2 regions of the Rhodococcus sp. I2R genome follow, and region 1 is predicted to be linked to the other one. Evidence: predicted binding sites of a transcription regulator. Region 1 holds the regulator's gene; the other holds the start of a gene.
What was found. The regulator LexA, encoded in region 1, represses DNA repair genes until DNA is damaged. The targets are predictions, from matches to a motif close to CGAACANNTGTTCG.
Positions count from the first base shown of each region.

Region 1 (6,074 bases):
ACTGTTGGAAGAACTGGGCGCGCTGAAGCCGTCGAACGAGTCCGGTCGGGCCGAGCTGACCCCGATCGGGCGCGAACTGGCGCAGCTACCCGTGGACCCACGCATGGCACGGATGCTGGTCGAGGCCAATTCCAGCGGCGCGCTCGCCGATGCGCTGGTCGTGGTTTCCGCCCTGTCCATTCAGGATGTACGGGAGCGCCCTGTCGAACACCAGCAGGCAGCGGACGAGAAGCACGCCCGGTTCGCCGTCGAGAACTCCGACTTCCTCGCGTACCTCGAACTCTGGAAGTACCTGGGTGCGCAGCGAGACGACCTGAGCTCCAACCAGTTTCGGCGTATGTGCCGCAACGAATTCCTGCACTACCTGAGAATCAGGGAATGGCAGGATCTGCACGGCCAACTGCGCCAGATCACACGCGGGCTGGGATGGACCGTTCCGGACGCCCCCAGTTCTCCGGCTGCGCTGCATCAGTCGCTTCTGTCCGGTCTGCTCTCACACATCGGACTGCGCGAGGGCGACAAGCGAGAATTCCTCGGAGCGCGAGGAACCCACTTCGCGGTATTCCCCGGATCGGGGTTGTTCAAGAAGCCGCCGCGCTGGGTGATGGCGGCGGAACTGGTGGAGACGGGCCGACTCTGGGGCCGTATGGCGGCGCGGATCGAGCCCGAATGGGCCGAACGACTCGCACCGCACCTGGTCAAACGGACCTACTCCGAACCGCACTGGTCCACCAAGCGGCAATCGGCGATGGCCTACGAGCGCGTCACCCTCTACGGGATACCGCTGGTCACCGGGCGACCGGTGAACTATCACTCGATCGATGCGGAAATCTCACGCGAGCTGTTCATCAGGCACGCCCTGGTGCAGGGAGAGTGGAAGACCCAGCATCCGTTCTTTCACGAGAACCGGGAGTTGCTCGACGATGTCGGTGAGCTCGAGAACCGAGCTCGACGCCGAGATATCGTCGTCGACGACGACACACTGTTCGATTTCTACGACACTCGTATCGGCGCGGAAGCGGTCTCGGCGCGCCATTTCGACACGTGGTGGAAGAAAGCCAGACGCACCCAACCCAATCTGTTGAACTTCACCCCTGAGACGGTTGTCAATGCCGACGCGGGATCTGTGCTGGGCGGTGACTACCCCGACGCGTGGCGCCAGGGAGACATTCAGTTTCCGCTCACGTACCAGTTCGAACCGGGTGCCGCCGCGGACGGTGTCACCGCCCGCATCCCGATCGCTCTGCTCGCCCAGGTGCAACCCGTCGGATTCGACTGGCTGGTACCGGGCATGCGCGCGGAGTTGGTGTCCACGCTCATCAAACTCCTCCCCAAGGCGCAGCGCCGAAACGTGGTGCCCGCGCCGGACTTCGCCGCCGCCGCACTCGCCGCCATGACACCGCGTGCCGAACCGGTAGTGACCGCGCTCGCTCGTGAACTGTCCCGGCTCGGTTCGTGCCGAATCGATCCCACCGATTTCGATGTGGCGTCCATGCCGGGGCACTTGAGCATGACGTTCGCGGCTGTCGATACCGATGGCACCGAGCTGGGTTCGGACAAAGACCTGGACCGGCTGCGGCGAACGTTGGCGCCTCGAATCACCCAGGAGGTGGCCACAGCAGTCGGTGCGGCCGAACGGGCTCCGACGCTGGCATGGACCTCGTCGAGCCTCGGGACTCTCGATCAGGCCGTCACCCGGTCGGTCGGCGGCCAGACCGTTACCGGCTACCCGGCGCTGGTACCGGAAGGCGGCGGCGTGGCAGTCCGGATCCTCAGTACGCCCGCACAGCAGCGGCAAGCCATGCGTGATGGGACCCGCGCCTTGCTATTGGAACATGCACCGCGCGGCACCAAGGCCTTGATTGCCGGGATACCAACGCGTGAGCGGCTGGCTCTGGGGCAGAACCCGTACGGGAGCATCGACGCTCTGCTCGAGGATTGCCGTAGAACAGCTGTCGACGAATCGATGGATGCCCACGGTGGTCCGGTTCGGTCCCCCGACGCTTTCGCCGCGCTGTCGAAGGCGGTCAACGTCGATGTGACTGCGCGCACCTCGAGCATCCTTGTACTGGTGCGGCAGATTCTGACCGAATCACTGGCTTTGCGTGCGGTTCTGGAACGGGCGCAGGGTGATGCCGCGGACGACGTTCGCGAGCAACTCGCTTCTCTGGTGTTCGACGGCTTCGTCTTCGAGTTCGGGTCCACACGTCTGGCGGAGATCCCTCGGTACCTCAAGGCTGCGACGGTTCGATTGAATGCGTTGCCCAGCAGCGCCGCCAGAGACGACGCCGGTATGGACGTGCTGGATCGCGTCTACGAATCCTATGACCGACTGGTGAAGTCGCTACCCGAGGCCCGCCGGCAGGGCGCCGCCGTCCAGGATGTGTTCTGGATGATCGAGGAGCTCAGAGTCGGGCTCTTCGCGCAGAGCGTTCGTACGGCGTATCCAGTGTCGGAGAAGCGCGTGCAGAAAGCTATCGACGCAGCTGGGCGCAGCTGAGGCTTGCGGCACCGGTCGATCCGCACACCCCTCAGGCCGCAGTCAGCCGGATTGATATCGGCGAATGTGCGCGTGACTTCGCCGATGACACCTCGCGACTACGCGGGTCATTCGACCGCGGACGACTCGCGGTGCGCGCGTAGGTCCTGGATCTCCTTCTCGAAGTCCTCGGCCGAGCTGAAGGACCGATACACGGAGGCGAACCGCAGGTACGCCACCTCGTCCAGATCACGTAGTGGACCGAGAATGGCCAACCCGACCTCGTGGCTGGGGATTTCGGCCGAACCGGAGGCGCGTACAGCGTCCTCCACCTTCTGCGACAGCAGGTTCAACGCGTCGTTGTCCACGTCTCGCCCCTGGCAGGCGCGTCGAACACCCTTGACGACCTTTTCACGCGAGAAAGGCTCGGTAACCCCGCTGCGCTTGACGACGGCCAGCACGGCGGTCTCGACTGTGGTGAACCGACGACCACATTCCGGGCACGAGCGTCGGCGGCGGATTGCTTGCCCCTCGTCCGCCTCGCGTGAGTCGACCACGCGAGAGTCGGGGTGCCTGCAGAACGGGCAATGCATGAAGGAGCCTCCGTCGTAGCCGATGCACTCCCTGGGATCACTCTCGAGGGGTACGGGCATCGAGGATACTCGGAGCCTCACGTACGCACCTCGATCACCCGAGACGCGGAGCTCTCGGCACACCGGATCTGGGACGCGCACGGTCATGATCGGCGCTACCGGCCGGATGTGGCTGGAATCACCAGTTGCTGGCCCTGGGACACCGACGCGCCGGCGAGGCCGTTCAGTTCGAGCATGCTGTCGACCACATCCTGCACTGGCACTCCCGGTGCGATGCGCTGAGCGACGTCGCTGAGCGTCTCGCCCTGCTGAACGACGGCGACACCTACCTGCGGTGCGGACTCGATCGAGCCTGCGCGCAGATTCGCGACAGCGACGAACGCCAACAGCACCACGGCGGTGGCGAGAACACCGAGGACGGTTGCAGTCCACGACAGCGTCTGCGGGCTCCTGTCCTCCACACACGCCTCGCGGTGCCCGCGCACCACTCCCTGCGGCGCGCTCGTGTGCAGGTAGCGCCGGCGCTGCGGGGTGGGACGCCGACGAACAGCACTCCCCCTATGTGTACTGCCACGGTGCGCACTGACACGCCGCTCGGTCGTGATGCTCATGAGAACCTCCACTGGAGTGGACATGATCGAAGGGTGTATTCGATCAGGCGTTCGATGAACGCTTGTTCGAAGTTCTATCACGCAGCTCCGACAAAGTCAGTAGAAAACGCGACACGGATCGAACAGATGTTTGATCGAACAGCGTCGACGGGCTAAGTTCGTGTCAGAAGCCACACGCCACATCCACACCACCCGGCCAGCTCAGGTCGCACTCGAGCTTCAGCTACAGCCACGACGCAGGAGGACGCAGGAATGAAAGACGAGACCTCGTCAGGGTCACCGAAATCGACCGTCTCACCGAAGTCGACACCGAAATCGACCAAGTCGGCAGGCAAGCCCGCGGGAAAGCCTGCTGCCGTCCCCACTGCGAAAGCGTTCGAGGGTGAAGGCACCGATGTCAGCGCCGGACTGACGGAGCGTCAGCGCAAGGTACTCGAGGTCATCAGGGCGTCGGTCACCGAACGCGGATACCCGCCGAGCATTCGTGAGATCGGTGACGCCGTGGGTCTGACGTCCACGTCCTCGGTGGCTCATCAGTTGCGCACTCTCGAGCGCAAGGGATTCCTGCGGCGCGATCCCAATCGCCCACGCGCAGTGGATGTGCGCGGACTCGACGAGGTCCAGGCAGACCACGCCGCGGCGGTTGCCGACGGTTCGGCGCCCGCCGAGGAACAGCTCCCCACACCCACGTTCGTTCCGGTTCTGGGGCGTATCGCCGCGGGCGGGCCGATTCTGGCCGAGCAAGCTGTGGAGGATGTGTTCCCGTTGCCGCGCGAACTCGTGGGCCAGGGCTCACTGTTCCTGCTCAAGGTCGTCGGTGAGTCGATGATCGACGCCGCGATCTGCGACGGTGACTGGGTGGTGGTTCGTCAGCAGAGCGTGGCCGACAACGGTGACATCGTGGCGGCGATGATCGAGGGTGAGGCGACGGTAAAGACGTTCAAGCGCAGCAAAGGCGAAGTGTGGCTGATGCCGCACAACCCGTTGTTCGATCCCATACCGGGCAACGATGCGGCGATCCTCGGCAAGGTCGTCACCGTCATGCGCAAACTCTGACCAAACACAGGTCGGCCTGAAACGAGCAGGGGCTCGGCAGCAATGTGGTTGCCGAGCCCCTGCTCGTCGTTCAGGTTTGCGTCTTTCGAAAACTCAGAGATCGAGTCCTCGGCCGATGATTTCCTTCATGATTTCCGTGGTGCCGCCGTAGATGGTCTGCACACGCGAATCCATGTAGGCCTTGGCTATGGGGTATTCCTTCATGTAGCCGTAGCCGCCGTGCAACTGCAGGCATCGATCGATGAGCCGGACCTGATTCTCGGTGGTCCACCACTTCGCCATCGCGGCTTCCTGCACCGTCAGCGTGCCGGCGTTGAGGAGTTCGACGAACTTGTCAACCATGATGCGTGTCGCGGTGGTTTCGGTGGCAAGTTCGGCCAGCACGAAACGTGTGTTCTGGAACTTGCCGATCGACTTGCCGAAGGCCTTGCGGTCGCGGCAGTACTGGATGGTCATCTCCAGCGCGGATTCCATTGCGGCCGCTGCCACCACGGCGATGGACAGACGCTCCTGAGGCAGGTTCTGCATGAGGTAGATGAAGCCCATGCCCTCGTCGCCGAGAAGATTGGCCGCCGGAACACGGACGTCGGTGAAGCTGAGTTCGGCGGTGTCCTGAGCCTTCATACCGATCTTGTCGAGGTTGCGGCCTCGCTCGAAACCGGGCATGTCGCGCTCGACCACGAGCAGGCTGAATCCCTGGGCGCCCTTGTCCGGATCGGTGCACGCAACGACGATCACCAGGTCGGCGTTGATTCCGTTGGTGATGAAGGTCTTCGAGCCGTTGAGGACCCATTCGTCGCCATCGCGGACTGCGCGGGTCTTGATGCCTTGCAGGTCGCTACCGGTTCCCGGCTCGGTCATCGCAATTGCGGTGATCAGCTCGCCCGAGCAGAATCCGGGCAGCCACCGCTGCTTCTGTTCCTCATTGCACAGGTCGATGAGGTACGGCGCAACGACGTCATTGTGCAGCGTGAAGCCGATGCCGCTGTACCCACCACGTGTGGTTTCCTCGGTGAGGATGGTGTTGTAGCGGAAGTCCTTGACTCCCCCGCCACCGAATTCCTCGGGAACAGCGGTGCCCAGGAACCCTTGCTTGCCGGCTTCGACCCAGACGCCGCGGTCGACGATGTTCTGCTCTTCCCACTTCGCGTGGTTGGGCGCTACGTGCTGGGCCAGAAATTTGCGGTACGACTCACGAAAGAGGTCGTGCTCGGGCTCGAACAGTGTGCGGTCCACTACATCTCTCCTTCGAGGGGCTTTCCCGGTCGGCAACAACACCGCCGCCGGTGATATACCTCGACACTACGACTGTGAGCACGGCTCGGTCGATGACCG
Region 1 is NZ_JAHUTG010000001.1:78,070-84,143, forward strand. Features, by position in the region: gene hrpA (ATP-dependent RNA helicase HrpA) at 1-2,500, shown strand, start outside; gene nrdR (transcriptional regulator NrdR) at 2,608-3,072, opposite strand; gene KVY23_RS00330 (LysM peptidoglycan-binding domain-containing protein) at 3,228-3,707, opposite strand; gene lexA (transcriptional repressor LexA) at 3,936-4,739, shown strand; gene KVY23_RS00340 (acyl-CoA dehydrogenase family protein) at 4,833-5,975, opposite strand.

Region 2 (6,074 bases), on a different contig from region 1:
GCGTACCTCGGCATAGTCACGGACGCGACGAAGCAGCCGGTTGGCGATGCGTGGCGTGCCACGCGATCGTCCCGCGATTTCGGCGCAACCGGCTTGATCGATAGGGACCCCTAGGATTCCTGCGGAGCGAAGCAGGATCTTCTCCAGTTCCGCGGGCTCGTAGAAGTCCATGTGTGCGACGAATCCGAATCGGTCCCGCAACGGGCCTGTCAGCGCACCCGACCGGGTGGTGGCACCGACGAGGGTAAATGGCGCCACTTCGAGGGGGATGGACGTCGCGCCCGGACCCTTTCCGACGACCACGTCGACGCGGAAGTCCTCCATCGCGAGGTAGAGCATCTCCTCCGCTGGTCGCGCGATGCGGTGAATCTCGTCGATGAACAGCACGTCGCCCTCGACGAGGTTGCTGAGCATCGCCGCGAGATCCCCAGCCCGTTCGAGTGCCGGCCCCGACGTCAACCGAAGCGAAGTGTTGAGTTCCTGCGCGATGATCATTGCCATCGAGGTCTTGCCGAGGCCGGGTGGGCCGGACATCAGGATGTGGTCCGGTGTGCTGCCGCGCAGCTTGGCGCCGGTCAGCACGAGCTGCAACTGTTCGCGAACACGGGGTTGCCCGATGAACTCGGCCAGCGACTTCGGCCGAAGGCTGGTCTCGACATCGGCATCATCGGCGGTGACCCCGGCCGTGACCTGTGAATCCGCCGTGACGTACGAATCCGCCGTGACGTGTGAATCCTTGTGGTCGGGTTCGATCCCGTTGGAGTCGGCGCTCATCTGGACTTGCCCAGATAAGCCAGAGCGGACCGAAGCGCCGCAGACGTCGACGCATCCGGCTGGGCGGCGAGTACGGAGTCCGTGGCATCCTCGGCCTGTTTCGATGCGAAGCCGAGACCGGTCAGTGCTTCGACTATCTGGTCACGGATCGTGTTGCCGGCACCCGATCCGGACGGAATCGCCGCTCCGGAGGCGCCGCCCACGATGGCGTCGACCTTGTCTCGGAGTTCCACAACCATCCGCTCCGCGCCCCGCTTGCCGATGCCCGGGACCCGCGTCAATGCGGTGATGTTGCCATCTGCCAACGCAGTTCGAAGCGAAACCGGGTCCAGGACAGCGAGAGTGGCCATCGCGATACGAGGTCCGACACCCGAGACGGTCAGCAACAGCGAGAACAGGTCTCTCGACTCGCTGTCCTCGAAGCCGTAGAGCGTCATGGAGTCCTCGCGGACGATCATGGTCGTCAGCAGACGCGACTCCGCGCCGCGGCTGAGCGTGCCGAGCGTCGATGGGGTGGCATTGACGCGGTAGCCCACACCGGACGCTTCCAGCACCGCGTGATCGAGTGCGATTTCCAGCACTTCACCGCGTATCGACGCAATCAACGGGTGCCTGCCTCTCTCGCGACCCGCGCGAGCTTCTTCGCCGTGACCGAGCGCGTCTCGGCTGCCCGCGCCTTTCGCTGCTCCGCCAAGCGGGTCTCGTACTTGCGTTTCTGCTCCGCGGCCATCGCTTCTGCCTGTGCCATCCGGGCGATCATCGGCGCCCGCCAGCAGTGACAGATACCCAACGCGAGAGCATCCGCGGCGTCTGCGGGTGTCGGAGCCGTTTGCAACCCGAGAATGCGCATCACCATTGCCGTGACCTGGGCCTTGTCCGCGCTTCCGTTTCCGGTCACAGCGGCTTTGACTTCACTCGGCGTGTGGAAGCACACGTTCACACCGCGCCGGGCGGCCGCCAGTGCAATGACCCCGCCGGCTTGAGCAGTACCCATCGCGGTGCGCACGTTGTGCTGTGCGAACACCCTTTCGATCGCAACAACACTCGGCTTGTGAGTGTCGAGCCAGTACTCGGCAGCTTCGGATATGAGCAACAGACGCTGAGCCAAGTCCATGTCGGCCGGAGTGCGCACCACATCGACGTCGAGCGCGACGACGCTGCGACCGGCTCCACCTTCGATGAGGCTCAGACCGCAACGGGTCAGCCCGGGGTCGACGCCCATCACTCGCACACTGCCACCTCTACGACCCCGAGCACGACCACGTCGACACCTTTCACCCTACGAACTGTTGTTCGATAGCGTAGCGGAGGACGGGGCAACTACCGGTGTGCGACACCCGAAGGCGAAGTCACTCCTCGTCGAGCTCGGCGAGCACCTCGTCGGATAGTTCGACATTCGAGTAGACGTTCTGCACGTCGTCGCTCTCTTCGAGGGCGTCGATCAGCTTGAACACCTTGCGTGCGCCGTCGGCGTCGACCGGGACACTGACCGACGCTTGAAAACTGGCCTCGGCCGAGTCGTAGTCGATACCGGCCTCCTGCAGTGCCGAACGCACTGCGACCAGGTCGGTCGGCTCACTGACGATCTCGAAGGTGTCACCGTTGTCGGTGATCTCCTCGGCCCCGGCGTCGAGCACGGCCATCAGGACATCGTCCTCGCTCTGGCCGTTCTTCTCGAGCGTGACGAGTCCCTTGCGCGAGAACAGGTACGACACCGAACCCGGGTCTGCCATGTTGCCGCCGTTGCGGGTCATCGCGACGCGAACCTCGCCGGCAGCTCGGTTGCGGTTGTCGGTGAGGCACTCGATGAGCACGGCGACGCCGTTGGGCCCGTACCCCTCGTACATGATGGTCTGCCAGTCGGCGCCACCCGCTTCTTCACCGGCACCGCGTTTACGTGCGCGCTCGATGTTGTCATTGGGCACCGACGTCTTCTTGGCCTTCTGAATGGCGTCGTACAACGTCGGGTTTCCGACTGGATCACCACCACCGGTGCGAGCCGCCACCTCGATGTTCTTGACGAGTTTGGCGAACGATTTGCCGCGTCGGGCATCGACCACCGCCTTCTTGTGCTTGGTGGTGGCCCATTTGGAGTGGCCGCTCATGCGATAGCGCCCCTTTCGTACGGAAGTCGAGTGTTCATAGTTTACGCGCGGCCGCGCCGCTGTCCGACGAGGACAGCGCAGTTGCTAGGTCGAACGCACCAGGTCCACGAACCTCTTGTGCACCCGATTGTCTCCGGTGACCTCGGGGTGGAAGCTCGTTGCCATCACCGACCCCTCTTTCACCGCAACGACGCGACCGGCCGCGGGGCCGTCGGGAACCGAGGCGAGAACCTCGACCCCGGGACCGACTCGTTCCACCCAGGGTGCACGGATGAATACCGCGCGGACCGGATCGCCGTCGATGCCGGCGAACTGGAGATCCGTTTCGAAGGAGTCGACCTGCCGACCGAAGGCGTTGCGGCGGACGGTGATGTCGAGTCCGTCGAGATGTTGCGCATCCGGACGGGTGTCGAGCACTTCACTTGCGAGAAGAATCATGCCGGCGCACGAACCGTAGGCCGGCATCCCGTCGCGTAGTCGCGTCCGCAGTGGGGTCAGCAGCTCGAAGACGGACAGCAGAGTGCTCATCGTGGTCGATTCGCCACCCGGAATGATCAGACCGTCCACCTCGTCGAGCTCAGCGGGCCGCCGAACCGTCGTGCCCGAGGCGCCGCAGGCCTCCAACGCCGCCAGGTGCTCGCGCACATCGCCCTGAAGCGCGAGAACCCCGATCCGCGGAACACTCACTTGGGGGCGAACGGATCGGTGACGGTCCGCGTCCGGTCTCGCTCGAAGCGCATGAGTCCCTCCTGTACGACGGCGGCGACCATGCGACCCTGTCGATCGAAGATCCTGCCCTGCGCCAGAGCCCTGCCGAAGTCGGCCGAAGGCGAGGTCTGGTCGTAGAGCAGCCACTCGTCGGCGCGGAACGGTCGCAGAAACCACAATGCATGGTCGAGCGACGCCGTCTGCGTCACCACATCAGGATGAGGCACTTTGGCCGAACCGATGAGTGTCATGTCCGACATGTAGGCCAGGGTGCAGACGTGGAAGACCTGACTGTCGGGCAACCGGTCACGGTAGCGAAACCACACACGTTGCTGCGCTGCGAGACTCGAATGCTTCTCGGTCTGCTCGTCGGGAATCTTGCGGATGTCCCATTCCTTCCACTCCTCGTAGAAGGAATTGTCGAAGCCCGGTAGATCACGCGGGTCGGGGAGGCTTTCCGGCTCCACCACGCGCGGCATCGTGTCCTGATGCGAGATCCCCTCGTCGTCGACGTGAAACGACGCCGACATCGTGAAGATGGCCTTGCCGTCCTGAATGCCGGTGACCCGCCTGGTACAAAAGGAGCGCCCGTCGCGAATGCGTTCGACCATGTAGACGGTGGGCTCGTTCGGGTTCCCGGGGCGGATGAAGTAGCCGTGCAGGGAATGGACGCGGTAGTCCTCGCCCACTGTGTTCACCGCCGAGACCAGTGCCTGTCCCGCAACCTGCCCACCGAACGTGCGGTGCAGCATGCTGGGGAAAGTCCGACCGCGAAAGATGTCGTTCTCTATGCGCTCTAGCTCGAGAATATCCTCGATACTGGCCATTGTTCACCTTTCTCGTCAGTGCCGGTGAAGGCTAACAAGCGCCGCGCCGGGCAGGATGGTCGAGTGTCCGACGACGATCCGACGGTTGCCACACCGATCTTTCCCGACCTTCTCGTCGAGACGATCATCGCCCGTATTCCTCTCGGCGAGCGCGCGCTCGTCGTCATCGATGGGGCGGACGCGGCCGCTCCCGTGGAATTCGCGGGTCGGGTCCGCGATCGCATCCGCTCCGGCGCGCGGGCGTGCGAGGTGATCGATCTCCACGACTTCGTCCGACCGGCATCGTTGCGGTTCGAGTATTCACGAACGGACGAGCTGTCCTATCGAACGAGCTGGTTCGATTTCGATGCGCTCGGCCGGGAAGTGCTCGCGCCGATGCTGCCGGGCGGGCGCGGCAGCTTTCTACCAAGACTGTGGGACGAGTCGAGCGACCGATCCGCGCGTGCACGACTCGAGGTGGCAACCCCGGATCAGGTGCTGATAGTCGCCGGTCCCACCCTGCTCGGACGTATCGGCAATGCCGCCGTCACCGTGCACCTGTCACTCAGCGTGGGTGCTCTACGTCGCCGGACCCCGACCGACCAGCAGTGGACGATAGATCCGCTCGTCGAGTACTACTCGAACGCGGACACCCGACCCGATCTCCTGGTGCGATGGGACCATCCGGACCGTCCGGCCCTCATGGGATTTCTCCCGTGAGGGCCGAACCGCCGGCTCGAAATACTTCTCGATCACCAACCGCGCTCGGCGAGGCGGTGCGCGACGGGCAGATCATCGACATTGATGCCGACCATCGCCTCACCCAATCCGCGGGAAATCTTCGCGAGAACATCCGGATCGTCGTGGAACGTGGTGGCCTTGACGATCGCCTCGGCGCGCTCCTTCGGGTTTCCGGACTTGAAGATGCCAGATCCGACGAAGACGCCTTCGGCGCCGAGCTGCATCATCATCGCGGCGTCGGCTGGTGTCGCGATGCCGCCCGCGGTGAACAGGGTGACCGGGAGCTTGCCCGCCCGCGCAACTTCGACGACGAGGTCGTACGGGGCAGCCAGCTCCTTCGCCGCTACATACAGCTCGTCCTCGGGGAGCGAAGTGAGACGACGAATTTCGCCACGGATCGTGCGCATGTGAGTGGTCGCGTTGGACACATCGCCCGTCCCGGCCTCGCCCTTGGACCGAATCATCGCCGCACCCTCGGTGATGCGGCGTAGCGCCTCGCCGAGGTTGGTTGCACCGCAGACGAACGGAACGGTGAAGTTCCACTTGTCGATGTGGTTCGCGTAGTCCGCGGGTGTCAACACCTCGGACTCGTCGACATAGTCGACGCCGAGGCTCTGCAGGATCTGCGCTTCGACGAAGTGACCGATCCTGGCTTTCGCCATCACCGGAATGCTGACGGAGGAGATGATGCTGTCGATCATGTCCGGATCGCTCATTCGCGACACGCCGCCCTGCGCACGGATGTCCGCGGGTACTCGCTCGAGCGCCATGACGGCGACGGCGCCGGCGTCCTCGGCGATTTTCGCCTGCTCGGCGGTGACGACGTCCATGATGACCCCGCCTTTGAGCATCTCGGCCATACCTCGCTTGACCCGCGCCGTTCCTCTGCCGCTGTTGCCGAGTTCTGCAGTGCGGGGATCTGCGACGTTGCCGTTATCGG
Region 2 is NZ_JAHUTG010000008.1:203,589-209,662, forward strand. Features, by position in the region: gene ruvB (Holliday junction branch migration DNA helicase RuvB) at 1-774, opposite strand, end outside; gene ruvA (Holliday junction branch migration protein RuvA) at 771-1,379, opposite strand; gene ruvC (crossover junction endodeoxyribonuclease RuvC) at 1,376-2,005, opposite strand; gene KVY23_RS10825 (YebC/PmpR family DNA-binding transcriptional regulator) at 2,124-2,879, opposite strand; gene pdxT (pyridoxal 5'-phosphate synthase glutaminase subunit PdxT) at 2,964-3,566, opposite strand; gene KVY23_RS10835 (acyl-CoA thioesterase II) at 3,563-4,414, opposite strand; gene KVY23_RS10840 (hypothetical protein) at 4,478-5,113, shown strand; gene pdxS (pyridoxal 5'-phosphate synthase lyase subunit PdxS) at 5,146-6,074, opposite strand, start outside.
Region 2: a site for LexA is predicted at 2,057-2,070, ahead of ruvC (crossover junction endodeoxyribonuclease RuvC). Genes of this name have one in related genera too.